Regions from separate parts of the Streptomyces sp. NPDC043876 genome, predicted to be linked through region 3. Evidence: riboswitches for the same ligand, from Rfam matches in the RefSeq annotation. Region 3 holds a riboswitch; each other region holds the start of a gene.
The links. A riboswitch is a leader RNA that binds a small molecule or an ion and turns the genes downstream of it on or off. The one in region 3 is predicted to bind cyclic di-AMP.
Positions count from the first base shown of each region.

Region 1: it holds a riboswitch for cyclic di-AMP, as region 3 does, so the genes downstream of both, AC0693_RS28335 (transglycosylase family protein) here and AC0693_RS09980 (LysM peptidoglycan-binding domain-containing protein) in region 3, are expected to answer to the same signal.
Region 2: it holds a riboswitch for cyclic di-AMP, as region 3 does, so the genes downstream of both, AC0693_RS30155 (M23 family metallopeptidase) here and AC0693_RS09980 (LysM peptidoglycan-binding domain-containing protein) in region 3, are expected to answer to the same signal.

Region 1 covers NZ_JBWKDV010000010.1:84,468-88,817, reverse strand. Annotated here, with positions in the region: gene AC0693_RS28345 (cytochrome P450 family protein) at 1-610, shown strand, start outside; gene AC0693_RS28340 (LysM peptidoglycan-binding domain-containing protein) at 720-1,763, shown strand; cyclic di-AMP (ydaO/yuaA leader) riboswitch at 2,039-2,211, shown strand; gene AC0693_RS28335 (transglycosylase family protein) at 2,214-2,921, shown strand; gene eno (phosphopyruvate hydratase) at 3,181-4,350, shown strand, end outside.
Region 2 covers NZ_JBWKDV010000011.1:143,447-147,796, reverse strand. Annotated here, with positions in the region: gene AC0693_RS30165 (aspartate aminotransferase family protein) at 1-985, shown strand, start outside; gene AC0693_RS30160 (tyrosine-protein phosphatase) at 1,035-1,841, opposite strand; cyclic di-AMP (ydaO/yuaA leader) riboswitch at 2,162-2,341, shown strand; gene AC0693_RS30155 (M23 family metallopeptidase) at 2,344-3,354, shown strand; gene AC0693_RS30150 (SGNH/GDSL hydrolase family protein) at 3,522-4,331, shown strand.
Region 3 covers NZ_JBWKDV010000003.1:127,821-132,170, reverse strand. Annotated here, with positions in the region: gene AC0693_RS09990 (alpha/beta fold hydrolase) at 1-664, opposite strand, end outside; gene AC0693_RS09985 (S-(hydroxymethyl)mycothiol dehydrogenase) at 869-1,954, opposite strand; cyclic di-AMP (ydaO/yuaA leader) riboswitch at 2,410-2,655, shown strand; gene AC0693_RS09980 (LysM peptidoglycan-binding domain-containing protein) at 2,660-3,442, shown strand; gene AC0693_RS09975 (beta-N-acetylhexosaminidase) at 3,492-4,350, opposite strand, start outside.

The DNA.
Region 1 (4,350 bases), on a different contig from region 3:
CCACCTGACGGAGGCCGAGGCCACCGCCATGTGCTTCGTGCTCCTCTTCGCGGGTTTCGAGACCACCATCAACCTGATCGGCAACGGCACCTGCGCGCTGCTCCGCAACCCCCGCCAGCGCGCGCTCCTCCAGGAGTCGCTGGCGGCCGGTGCGACGGAGCTGCTGGCGACCGGGATCGAGGAACTGCTCCGGTACGACGGTCCCGTGGAGCTGGCGACCTGGCGCTACGCGACCGAGCCGCTGACCATCGGCGGCCAGGACGTCCCGGCGGGCGATCCGGTGCTCGTCGTCCTCGCGGCGGCCGACCGGGACCCGGCGCGCTTCGACGCGCCGGACGCTCTGGACCTCGCGCGGAGCGACAACCAGCACCTCGGATACGGGCACGGCATCCACTACTGCCTGGGCGCTCCGCTGGCCCGACTGGAGGGTCAGACGGCGCTCGCGAGTTTGCTGACGCGTCTGCCCGATCTGGAACTGGCCATTCCTCCCGAGGAGCTGCGGTGGCGGGGCGGACTGATCATGCGTGGCCTGCGCACGCTTCCGGTCCGCTTCACAACCCCAAACGTTGCGGATGCGGAAGGGGCGGTGCCGGGGCCCGTGGCTGACTAACAGTCAACTCTGTGACCTCGACGTGATCTGCGCATCATCGACTTGTGACAAGCGTTCGAACCCGGCTAGGTTCGCGTCGCCCCCGCCGCCACGCGAAAGGTCCACCCTCATGCGTTCCGGGAACGGCCGCCACAGACGCCCCCGTCAGGTCCCCGCCCTCGTCGTCACCGCCGGAGTCGCCGGCTCCGCACTCGCTCTGCCGCTGTTCGCCGCCTCCGGCGCGAACGCGGCCGAGACCACCACCTGGGACAGGGTGGCCGAGTGCGAGAGCGGCGGAACCTGGAGCGCCGATTTCGGCAGCGGGTCGTACGGCGGACTCCAGTTCACGCTGGAACAGTGGAAGAGCGCGGGCGGGCTGGAGTTCGCCGCGCGGCCCGACCTCGCCAGCCGCTCGCAGCAGATAGCCATCGCCGAGCGGGTCCTCGCCTCGCAGGGACCGCAGGCCTGGCCGCTGTGCGGGGAGTCCTCCGGGCTCACCCGGGGCGGCCCCGCGCCCACCGTCGACCCGGGCCGCGCAGGTTCCGGTTCCGTCGCGCCGAGCCCGCTGCGCCCCGAAGGAACCCCGGCCTCCGGTGCGGGTCCGCTCGCCGGAGCGCCCGCGCCCGCCTCGACGCCGGCCTCCACCGGGCACATCCCCGGAGCCACCGCCCCGTCCGGGGCCAACGCCTCGCCCGGCGCGCTGCCGGCGGTCCCCGAGACCCCGCTGACCTCCGGACTGCCCGTCATGCCGCCCCCGGCGCCCGAGACCGGTGGCCCCGCCACCCCGACCGGGCCCACGGGAACGCCCGTGGCGCCCGTACCCGGCGGCTCCGCGCTCCCGGGCGGTCCGACGGCCTCCCCGTCGAACCCCGCGACTCCGGCGGCCCCGACGGGCCCGGCCGCCACGCCCGGCTCCGCGGCCACGCCGCAGGGCGAAACGTCGGCAACCGGTGGAAAGCACCGCGGAACGCCCGCCGCGGAGACGCCCGCGGCCCCTGACGCCCTGTCGGATCCGTCGTACACCGTCAAGGCCGGGGACAACCTGACGGCGATCGCGACCGCCCAGGGGGTCGAGGGTGGCTGGAATGCCCTTTACGAGGCAAATCAGCAGGTCATCGGGCATGACGCCGACCTCATCACCCCGGGGCAGAATCTCGATCTAAGCCAGAAATAGGGGCACTTCGGGCGCGAAGATCGCCTTGTATGTCCCCTTCGTGCAAGTGAGACATGCATCTCTTCGGTCCAACTGGCGTGTCCTGGTCGGAGACTGCCGCAAACCCGGCTCTCACCTGCGTAAACACCCGTCCCGGGAGCGCAAGTAGGGCCCGTTTCTCCCCGATGTCCCTCGTTGAACATCGGGGAGAGACCTGTCTACCTTCTGAATCGCTCGCCACCGCGGGCTCCTTCGACCGCATCGCCGAATCCTGCCGGCGGACGGAGGGAACAGTCGTCGCGCAAGCGCCGAAGGCAGGAGCGGGGGAACCAAGGTAAGTGCCGGAACCGGCCGTTGAGAGACGGTCACGGAACCGGCTTGGGGTTAAGCCGCGCACCACGGTGCGCGACCGGGCAACTCATCCGCCCGAACCCGACAGCTCACTTCGCAGGCGTCGGTGAGGAGAAAACCATGCTGCTTTCCGGCAAGGGCAAGCACCGTCGCGCCTCCAAGGCCACCCGTGTCGTCACCCTCGTCGGTGTCGCCGGTGTCGCCGTGGCGGCCCCGCTGATGACCGCGGGCGCCGCGAGCGCCGCGACCACCTCCCAGTGGGACGCCGTCGCCGCGTGCGAGTCCGGCGGCAACTGGTCCATCAACACGGGCAACGGCTACTACGGCGGCGTGCAGTTCTCGTCCTCCACCTGGGCGGCGTACGGCGGCAAGGCCTACGCCCCGCAGGCCAACCAGGCCACCAAGTCGCAGCAGATAGCCATCGCCGAGAAGGTCCTCAAGGGCCAGGGCAAGGGCGCGTGGCCGTCCTGCGGCGTGGGCCTGTCGAACGCGGCCTACAACGGCGGCGCGGCCGAGGCCCCCAAGCAGGCCAAGCCCGAGAAGAAGGCCGAGAAGAAGGCCCAGCCGAAGCAGGAGACCAAGCGCGCCGAGGCGCCGGTCACCCGCTCCGAGCGCGCCGAGACCCCGGCCCCCGTCAAGAAGACCCCGGCCGCCGAGGCCCCCAAGACGGGCAACGGCTCCTACGAGGTCAAGGCCGGCGACACCCTCGGCACCATCGCCCAGGCGAACGCCGTCAAGGGCGGCTGGCAGCACGTGTTCGAGCTGAACAAGGACATCGTGCAGGACGCCGACCTGATCTTCCCGGGTCAGAAGCTGAAGCTCAGCTGAACCCCGCGGTAACGCTCCACGCATGACCACCACCGCCCGGCGCGTATCCCCTCACGCGCCGGGCTGTCGTGTTTCCGCGGGCGGAATCCCGCCTTCAGCCTTGCTCTATGTCCTGTAAGAGGGGTATTCCCACCCTTTTTCGTCCCAGGGAGCGGTTGCTCGGCGGGCCGACCGCCCCGATCCGGTTAGGCTCTAAGCGGCAGGGCCGTCCCACGGCCCGACACGCCACCGCACACCCAGCGCCACATCCCATAAGGAGATGCTCGTGCCGTCCATCGACGTCGTCGTAGCCCGGGAAATCCTGGACTCCCGAGGCAACCCCACGGTCGAGGTCGAGGTTGGCCTCGACGACGGCAGCACCGGCCGTGCTGCTGTTCCGTCCGGCGCCTCCACCGGTGCCTTCGAGGCCGTCGAGCTGCGGGACGGTGACGCCAACCGCTACCTCGGCAAGGGCGTCGAGAAGGCCGTCCTCGCCGTCATCGAGCAGATCGGCCCGGAGCTCGTCGGCTACGACGCCACCGAGCAGCGCCTGATCGACCAGGCCATGTGCGACCTGGACGCCACCGACAACAAGGGCTCGCTGGGCGCCAACGCGATCCTCGGTGTCTCCCTGGCCGTCGCGCACGCCGCGTCCGAGGCCTCGGACCTGCCGCTCTTCCGCTACCTCGGTGGCCCGAACGCGCACCTGCTGCCCGTTCCGATGATGAACATCCTGAACGGCGGGTCGCACGCCGACTCCAACGTGGACATCCAGGAGTTCATGATCGCTCCGATCGGCGCGGAGTCCTTCTCCGAGGCGCTGCGCTGGGGTTCCGAGGTCTACCACACCCTCAAGAAGGTCCTGCACAGCAAGGGCCTCTCCACCGGCCTGGGCGACGAGGGCGGCTTCGCCCCGAACCTGGAGTCCAACCGCGCCGCGCTCGACCTCATCGTCGAGGCCATCAAGCTGGCCGGCTACGTCCCGGGCAAGGACATCGCGCTGGCGCTCGACGCCGCCGCGTCCGAGTTCTACAAGGACGGCAAGTACGAGTACGAGGGCCAGTCCCGCTCGGCCGCCGAGATGACCGAGTACTACGAGGAGCTCTGCGCCGCGTACCCGCTGGTCTCCCTCGAAGACCCGCTGTTCGAGGACGACTGGGCCGGCTGGAAGATCCTCACCGACCGCCTGGGCTCCAAGGTCCAGATCGTCGGCGACGACCTCTTCGTCACCAACCCGGAGCGCCTCGCCCGCGGCATCGAAGAGGGCTCGGCGAACGCCCTGCTCGTCAAGGTGAACCAGATCGGTTCGCTGACCGAGGCCCTGGACGCCGTCGAGATGGCCCAGCGCAACGGCTTCAAGTGCATGATGTCGCACCGCTCCGGCGAGACCGAGGACGTCACCATCGCCGACCTCGCCGTCGCGGTGAACTGCGGTCAGATCAAGAGCGGC
Region 2 (4,350 bases), on a different contig from region 3:
GTTCGCCCGCTTCGCCACGGGCCGCCCCAGGGTCCTCTACTGCGACCACGCCTTCCACGGGCTCACCACCGGCTCCCTGTCGGTGAACGGGGAGGCGGGCTTCCGGGACGGGTTCGCGCCCCTGCTGCCCGACACCCGGATCGCCCTCGGGGACCTGGGGGCCCTGGAGCGCGAGCTGAAGCGCGGCGACGTGGCCGCCTTCGTCGTGGAGCCGATCCAGGGCAAGGGGGTGCTGGCGGCCCCGCCCGGTTTCCTGCGCGCCGCGCAGGAGCTGCTGCACCGGCACAAGGCCCTGCTGATCGCGGACGAGGTGCAGACCGGCTTCGGCCGGACCGGGGAGTTCTACGCCTACCAGCACGAGGCCGGGGTGGAACCCGACCTGGTGTGCGTCGCCAAGGCCCTGTCGGGCGGCTACGTGCCCGTCGGCGCGACCCTGGGCAAGGACTGGATCTTCAAGAAGGTGTACTCGTCCATGGACCGGGTCCTCGTGCACTCGGCCAGCTTCGGCTCCAACGCCCAGGCCATGGCCGCCGGGCTCGCGGTGCTGTCCGTCATGGAGAACGAGTCGGTCGTGGCCAACGCCCGTGCCATGGGCGATCTGCTGCGCGGCCGGCTCGCGGCGATGGTGGACGAGTACGAACTGCTGCACGAGGTGCGCGGCCGGGGGCTGATGATCGGCATCGAGTTCGGCCGCCCGTCCTCGCTGGGCCTGCGCAGCCGGTGGACCATGCTCCAGGCCGCGCGCAAGGGGCTCTTCGCGCAGATGGTCGTCGTACCGCTGCTCCAGAAGCACCGGATCCTGACCCAGGTCTCCGGTGACCACCTGGAAGTGATCAAGCTGATTCCGCCGCTGATCGTGGACGAGGCGGACGTGGACCGCTTCGTGGGCGCCTTCCGGGAGGTCATGGACGACGCCCACGGCGGGGGCGGGCTGATGTGGGACTTCGGCAGGACGCTGGTCAAGCAGGCCGTCGCGAACCGCTGACCCGCCGGGTGGTCCGCCGGTCGGCCGCCCGGCGGACCGGCCGGCGCCGTCACTCCAGGAGGCGGTCGCGCAGCTCGTCGAGGGTCTCGGGCGCGAGGCCGAGGCCCTCGGCGAGGTAGCGGTCGGTGCTGCCCCAGATCTCCTCCAGGGTTTCGAAGGCCGCGTGCAGGTACTCGGCGCGCGCGTCGAAGAGCGGGGCGAGCAGCTCCATCACCTCGGGGGAGCGGGCCTCGGGGGTCCCGCCGCTGCGGCGCACCTTGTAGCGGCGGTGCGGAGCGTTCGACTCCAGGTAGTCGGCCACGATCGCCTCGCGCTCCACGTCGAGCGCGAGCAGGGTGACGGCGATCGAGAGCCCGGCCCGGTCCTTGCCGGCCGCGCAGTGCATCAGGACCGGCACCTCGTTCCGGGCGAGCGCCTGCACGACCCGGCGGTGCTCGGCGGTGCGGGTCGTCACGATCTCGCGGTAGGAGGCGGCCATCCGCCGGGCGGCCTTGCCGTCGCCGAGGGCCTCCCGCAGCTGGCCGAGATCGCCGTCGCGGACCATCCGCCAGAACTCCGTGCCGTCCGCCGGGTCGGAGAGCGGGAGGTTGACGTTGCGCACGCCCGGCAGCTCGACGTCCGGGCCCTCCAGGGCGTGGTCGGCGGCGTTGCGGAAGTCGAAGACGGTGTGGAGACCCAGCGACGCGAGGAATTCCGTGTCGGTTTCGGTGGCATGCGCCAGATGTCCGCTTCGGTAGACCTGTCCCGATCTGACCCTCCGTCCGTCGGTGGCCGGGAGGCCGCCCACGTCACGGAAGTTGCGCACTCCGGTCAGTTCCGGCTCCGTGGACGGGGCCTGGGGTATCTGCTGGGTCACGAAGACTCCTCCGTATCGTCGCGGCATGTCCGAATTGCGCTGGTTGAACGCAACTTGCCATAAGGGGCGGGGAGATCGGGCCCGTCCCCGTGAGCAGGATCATACGGTGACCGTGAGTGTGTGATCGCTAAAGCCGAATTGCCTTGTGCGCAAGGGTGTTGCCGCAGCGGATTCCACGGAGGGTGACCGGAATTCCGGCGGCCCCTCACCCGCGCCATTACCCAAGGGAATTCGCGGCTTGTTCCACGGGACCGGAGCCAATACCTTCACCTCCACCCGGATGGACCGCCTAATCCTGCCACCGTCCGGCACCGCACCCGACGATCCACGCGCCCGGCAGGAGCGGGGGAACCAGGTAAGCCGCCGTTTCCGAATCCGATCTTCTCGATGTTCTCGAATGGATCTCCTCCGGACGGCTCGGGGTGAAGCCGTAGATCTACGGCCGGACATCTCCAGTCCGAACCCGACAGCTCACCTCGCAGGCGACGGAGAGGAATTCACCATGCCCGCAAAGGGAAAGCACCGCCGTCCGAAGTCCGCCGCATTCACCCGCGGTCTCGTCGTCGCGGGCACCGGAAGCGCGGCGCTCGCGCTGCCGCTGCTGGGCGCCGCCGGCGCGCAGGCCGCCCCGCAGGCCACGGCTCCCGCCACCGCCGCGCTGCCGGCCCAGGCCCTCCCGGCCCAGGCTCCGGCGGCGCTCCGGGCCGCGGCCGCCGCGCCCGAGGCCTCCTCGGTGTACACCGTGGTGTCCGGCGACTGCCTCTCGGAGATCGCCGCGGAGCGGCACCTGAGCGGTGGTTGGCAGCGCCTCTACGCGGACAACCGCGAGGCCGTCGGCTCCGACCCCTCGCTGATCCACCCGGGGCTGAAGCTCGCGCTCGGCGGACCGGGCGGACAGGCTCCGGCGCCCGCCGCGCAGAGCGCCGAGGAACCCGCGCCGGTGGCGGACGACGCTGCGGACGCGGACGAGGACGCGGGCCAGGACGAGGGCGCCGCCGCCGCGGAGGCCCCGGCCGCCACGGCCGACGAGGGTGCGTCGCAGGAGGGAACGAGTGCTCGGGGCGGCACCTCCGCCGGCACGGGCTCGGGCAGCGGTACCGCCTCGGCCTCCGGCTTCGTCGCCCCGGTCTCCGCCTCCATCGCCACCCAGTACCGGGCGAGCGGCAGCATGTGGTCCAGCGGTTACCACACCGGCGTCGACTTCGCCGTGGGCACCGGCACCACCGTCCACGCGGTCGGCGCGGGCACCGTGGTCTCCGCCGGCTGGGGCGGCGCGTACGGCAACGAGGTCGTCATCCGGCACGCGGACGGCCGCTACTCGCAGTACGGCCACCTGTCCCAGCTCTCGGTCTCGGTCGGCCAGAGCGTGACCGCGGGCCAGAGCATCGGCCTCTCCGGTGCCACCGGCAACGTCACCGGCCCGCACCTGCACTTCGAGATCCGCACCGGGTCCGGCTACGGCACGGACATCGACCCGCTGGGCTACCTGCGCTCGAAGGGCGTGAACGTCTGACGCCACCGCCGCGTCGGTGTCCCCGCCTCCCTTGAAAGACCTGACGGACTCCTCACTTATTCCTTACCCGCCGGGTGGTAAAGATCACGGTCCGTCAAGGGGTGGCTACGGTCGCGTAGGTCACCGCCCGGGGTGGAGTATGGGCTCTCGTGGCAGCGACGACAGCGATGACGACGAAGACGACGGCACGGACGACGGAAATCAAGACGGCACTGCCGGGCATCGGCTCGTACGCGGCGATCGGGGACAGTTTCACCGAGGGTGTGGGCGACCCGGGGCCGGGGGGCCTGTGCGTGGGCTGGGCCGACCGGCTCGCCGTGCTCCTCGCGGACCAGCGCGAGGAGCACGACTTCCGGTACGCCAACCTCGCCGTGCGGGGGAAGCTCCTGGACCAGATCGTGGCCGACCAGGTACCGCGGGCCAAGGAACTGGCGCCCGACCTGGTCAGCTTCTGCGCCGGGGGCAATGACATCATCCGGCCGGGGAGCGACCCCGACGACGTGGCGGAGCGGTTCGAGGCGGCCCTCGCCGACCTCGTCGGGTCCGTCGGCATGGTGATGATCACCACCGGTTTCGACACCCGCGGGGTGCCGGTGCTCAGGCACATCCGGGGCAAGGTGGCGACGTACTCGGCGCACGTCCGGTCCATCGCCGACCGGTACGGATGCCCGGTGCTCGACCTCTGGTCGCTGAAGTCCGTACAGGACAGGCGGGCTTGGGACCACGACCGGCTGCACCTCTCGCCCGAGGGGCACACCCGGGTCGCGCTGCGCGCCGCGCAGGTGCTCGGCCTGGAGGTGCCCGCGGACCCGGACCAGCCGTGGCCCCCGCAGCAGCCGCGCGGCTCGGCCGAGGTGACCCGCGACAACATCCAGTGGGCACGGGAGCACCTCGTGCCGTGGATCGGCAGGCGACTGCGCGGGGAGTCCTCGGGGGACCGCATGGGGGCCAAGCGCCCGGACCTGCTGCCGCTGTAGGGGCGGGCCGAGGGGCGTC
Region 3 (4,350 bases):
GCTCGGCGAGGTGGGCGGCGATGGCGCGGGCGCGTTCGACGTCCATCGGGTAACGGGCGTAGTGCGCCAGGTTCTTGCGCTCGACGCGCGGGAGCGCCGCGGCGTAGACCTCGTCGGCGGTGGCGTCGAGGGACGGCAGGCCGCCGGTGATCAGCGCGGCGCTGAGCCCCTCGGGCGCGGCGCCGAGGTAGTGGGTGACGCAGAACCCGCCGAAGCTCTGGCCGAGTACGGTCCAGGGCGCGCCGCCGGTGAGGGCGGGGCGGATGGCTTCGCAGTCGCGGACGATCGCGTCAGCGCGGAAGTGGGCGAGGTAGTCGGCCTGTTCGGCGGGGCCGCCGCGCAGCGGGAGGGTCTGGCGGTTCGCGGGGGTGGAACGGCCGGTGCCGCGCTGGTCCAGGAGGAGGACGCGGAACTCGGTCAGGGCCCGGTCCAGCCAGGCCTGGCGGCCGGTGAAGCGGCGGGCGCCGAAGCCGGGGCCGCCCTCCAGGTAGAGCAGCCAGGGCAGCGTGGCCGGGTCCTTGCCCGTCGCCACGGCCTCGCGGGCGTACAGCTCGATGCGCTCGCCGTCCGGGCGGTCGTGGTCCAGCGGGACCGTGAAGCGGTGGTCGGTCAGGACTACGCCGGGCTGGCGGTAGCTGCGGCTCTGGCTGTGGCTGTGGGTCACGGACGATCCAAGGGTCGGGTGTGGTGGGTTCCGGTGCGGTGGGTTCCGGTGCGGGTCGTGCGGGCCCGGTGCGGTGGGTTCCGGTGCGGGTCGTGCGGGCCCGGTGCTGCCTCCGGCGGCGCCTCAAACGCCGGCGGGGCTGATATCGCCGTCGCCGGGGCTGATGTGGCGGCCCCGGGACGGGGGGTGGCCCGGGGCTCGTGGTCAGAAGAGGACGACCGAGCGGAGGACTTCGCCGCGTTCCATGCGGGCGAAGGCTTCCTCCACGTCGTCGAGCGCGATGGTCTCGGAGACGAACGCGTCGAGGTCGAGGCGGCCCTGGAGGTAGAGGTCGATCAGCAGCGGGAAGTCCCGCTCGGGCAGGCAGTCCCCGTACCAGGAGGACTTGAGGGCGCCGCCGCGGCCGAAGACGTCGAGCAGCGGGAGTTCGAGGGTCATCTCCGGGGTGGGGACGCCGACCAGCACCACGGTGCCGGCCAGGTCGCGGGCGTAGAACGCCTGCCGGTAGGTCTCGGGGCGGCCGACGGCGTCGATGACCACGTCCGCTCCGTTGCCGCCGGTCAGCGCCTGGACCGCCTTGACCACGTCCTCGGTCCGGCCGTTGACGGTGTGGGTGGCGCCCAGCCCCCTGGCCTGTTCCAGCTTGCGGTCGTCCAGGTCCACCGCGATGATCCGGCCCGCGCCGGCGAGCCGGGCCCCGGCGACGGCCGCGCTGCCCACGCCGCCGCAGCCGATGACGGCCACCGAGTCGCCGCGGCCGACGTTCCCGGTGTTGAGGGCCGCGCCGAGGCCCGCCATCACCCCGCAGCCCAGCAGCCCGGCGGCGGCGGCCGAGGCCGCCGGGTCCACCTTGGTGCACTGGCCGGCGGCGACCAGGGTCTTCTCGGCGAAGGCTCCGATGCCCAGCGCCGGGGAGAGCGGAGTGCCGTCCTCCAGGGTCATGGACTGGGTGGCGTTGTGGGTGTCGAAGCAGTACCAGGGGCGCCCGCGCTTGCAGGCGCGGCAGCGGCCGCACACGGCGCGCCAGTTGAGGATCACGAAGTCGCCGGGGGCGACGCCGGTGACATCGGGGCCGACGGCCTCCACCACTCCGGCGGCCTCGTGGCCGAGGAGGAAGGGGAAGGCGTCGTTGATGCCGCCCTCCCGGTAGTGCAGGTCGGTGTGGCAGACCCCGCAGGCCTGGACCTGGACGAGCGCCTCGCCCGGCCCCGGGTCGGGCACGAGGATCGTTGTCGTCTCCACCGGCGCGCCCTTGCTCCGTGCGATGACCCCTCGTACGCGATGCGTCACGTCATACCCCGCTCTCCTGTGATCCGTCCCGTGCTGCGAACGTACACGGCGGGAGCCTCCCGGCGGGGCCACCGGCACACTTCGGGCGGCCGACGGCGCCCGGGCGCCGGACGCCTGGGTCCCGCAGACGCCCGGGGCGCCCCCCGGGCGCGCGGAACTGCCGGAGGAGGCGCGGCCGGTGGAGGTGCGAGAAACACCTTTAGAGGCAGCTAGGGGTGATTTGCCCTTGAATGCGGAACGGGCGCCCCGGCGGTGATGTGAGTCACGCGGAACAGGCCGGACCGCCGCCACCCGTAAAAGATCCGGAAGGTTCAATTCCGGGCCCCGCAATGAAATTCGGGATCCACGGCCCGTACGGGTGTGACGCATTCCGCGGACCGGTACCGATAAGACGATCACCACGCGGAATTCGCCCCTTGTTCCCGCCCTCCCTCTTCGTTTACGGTCACCGCAATCCAGGTGGAACGCCGAATCCTGCCGCCACCCGGAAACCCATCCCACTTCACGTACGGCAGGAGCGGGGGAACCAGGTAGGCCGCCGGTCCGGATCATGAATCCGGACCGGCTCGGGGTGAAGTCGCACCACCGGCACGCACGTCTTCGTCATGCCCGAGGCATGTCCGGAACACGCGTGCCGCGGTGCGGCCGGACAGCTCCCGTCCGAACCCGACAGCTCACCTCGCAGGCGACGGAGAGGAATGCGCCATGTCCGCATCGGGCAAGCACCGCCGTCCCAAGAACAGCCGGGTGGCCCGTCTGGTCGCCGTCGCGGGCACCGGCGGTTTCGCCCTCGCCCTCCCGCTGATCAGCGCCTCCGGGGCGGAGGCCGCTCAGCCGGCCGCGGCCGCCAAGGCGCCCACCGCTTCCACGGCCGCGACGAAGGCCGCCGCCCCCACGGTCTATTCCGTGGTGCCCGGCGACACCCTTTCCAAGATCGCGCAAACGCATTCCGTGAGCGGCGGCTGGAAGAAGCTGTACGCGGACAACCGCTCGGTGATCGGCAGCGACCCGTCCGTCATCCGCCCGGGAACCAAGCTGACGATCGGCGGGGCCGCAAAGGCGAGTTCGGGATCGGCCAAGGCCACCGCCACGGCCCTGGCCGCCCATCGGAATACCACGGCCACGCCCGCCCGCGCCGACCGTTCCGCACGGCCCACCACTCTGTACGCCAACAACCTCGACGGGTGGATTCGCCAGTCGCTGGAGATCATGGCCCAGCACGGAATTCCCGGAACCTACGACGGAATTCACCGCAACGTGCTGCGCGAGTCCTCGGGCAACCCGCTCGCCATCAACAACTGGGACTCCAACGCGGCCGCGGGCATTCCCTCGAAGGGCCTCCTCCAGGTCATCGACCCCACCTTCAGGGCCTACCACGTGCCCGGCACGTCGTCCGACTCCTACGACCCGGTCGCGAACATCACCGCCGCCTGCAACTACGCGGCCGCCCGCTACGGTTCGATCGACAACGTCAACGGCGCCTACTGAGCGGACCCCGGGCGGAGCACGCCGCGCGGGCCGGTCCCGGGATCCCGCCTCACCTCAGGCGGTCGGCCAGCGCGGTGAACTGACTCCACGTCGGCCCGGGCGGCCGCGGGTCCCAGACCTTTTGGGCGAGGGCGGCCAGCGGCAGCCGGATCCCGGCGGCGACCTGCGCCTGGGTCTGCGATCCGGCCAGGTCGCACCAGACGGCGAGCCGGGCGCCCAGGATCCGGTCGGCGTAGCGGGCGGGCACGGCCTCGGTGCCGCGCAGCACGAGCGGGGTCCACTGTTCGTAGATCCGCCGGCCGGTCGGGTAGGTGAAGTCGTTGGGCTCGCCGAGGACGTAGTACAGGTACTCGTCGTTGAGGTTGACCACGGGCCGGCCCTCGCGCAGGTACTCCAGGGGCGGGCGGGCGCCGATCTCCTTGCCCGTCCAGTACTCCACCTCGATGTCCCGCGCGGCGGTGGCCGCGCCCCCGGTGAAGAAGCCGTCGTTCCACGCCTTGGGCTGCCGGCCGGCGGCCCGGACCACGGACGCGCGGTCGTTCAGCCAGCCGGTGGCCAGGTCGAAGACGCGCGCCCCGGCGCCGTACCGCTTCCGGGCGGCCGCCGCGAGCTGCGGGAAGGAGGCCTGCGGGTCCTTGACGACCAGCGCCTGGTACTCGTCGGCGCCGACGTGCCAGCGCGCGCCGGGGAAGAGCGGCAGGTATTCGCGCAGCAGCTCGTCGACGAGCCGCGCGGACGCCGGGTCGGAGATGTCCACGGCGCCCTTGACGGCCCGCCCGGCCGCGTCGCGCAGCTGGAGGGCGGGGTGGGCGCGCAGGACGGCGCCCAGGTGTCCGGGCGAGTCGATCTCGGGGACGACCTCGATGTGCAGGCTCCGGGCGAGGGCCACGATGGCGCGCACCTCGGCC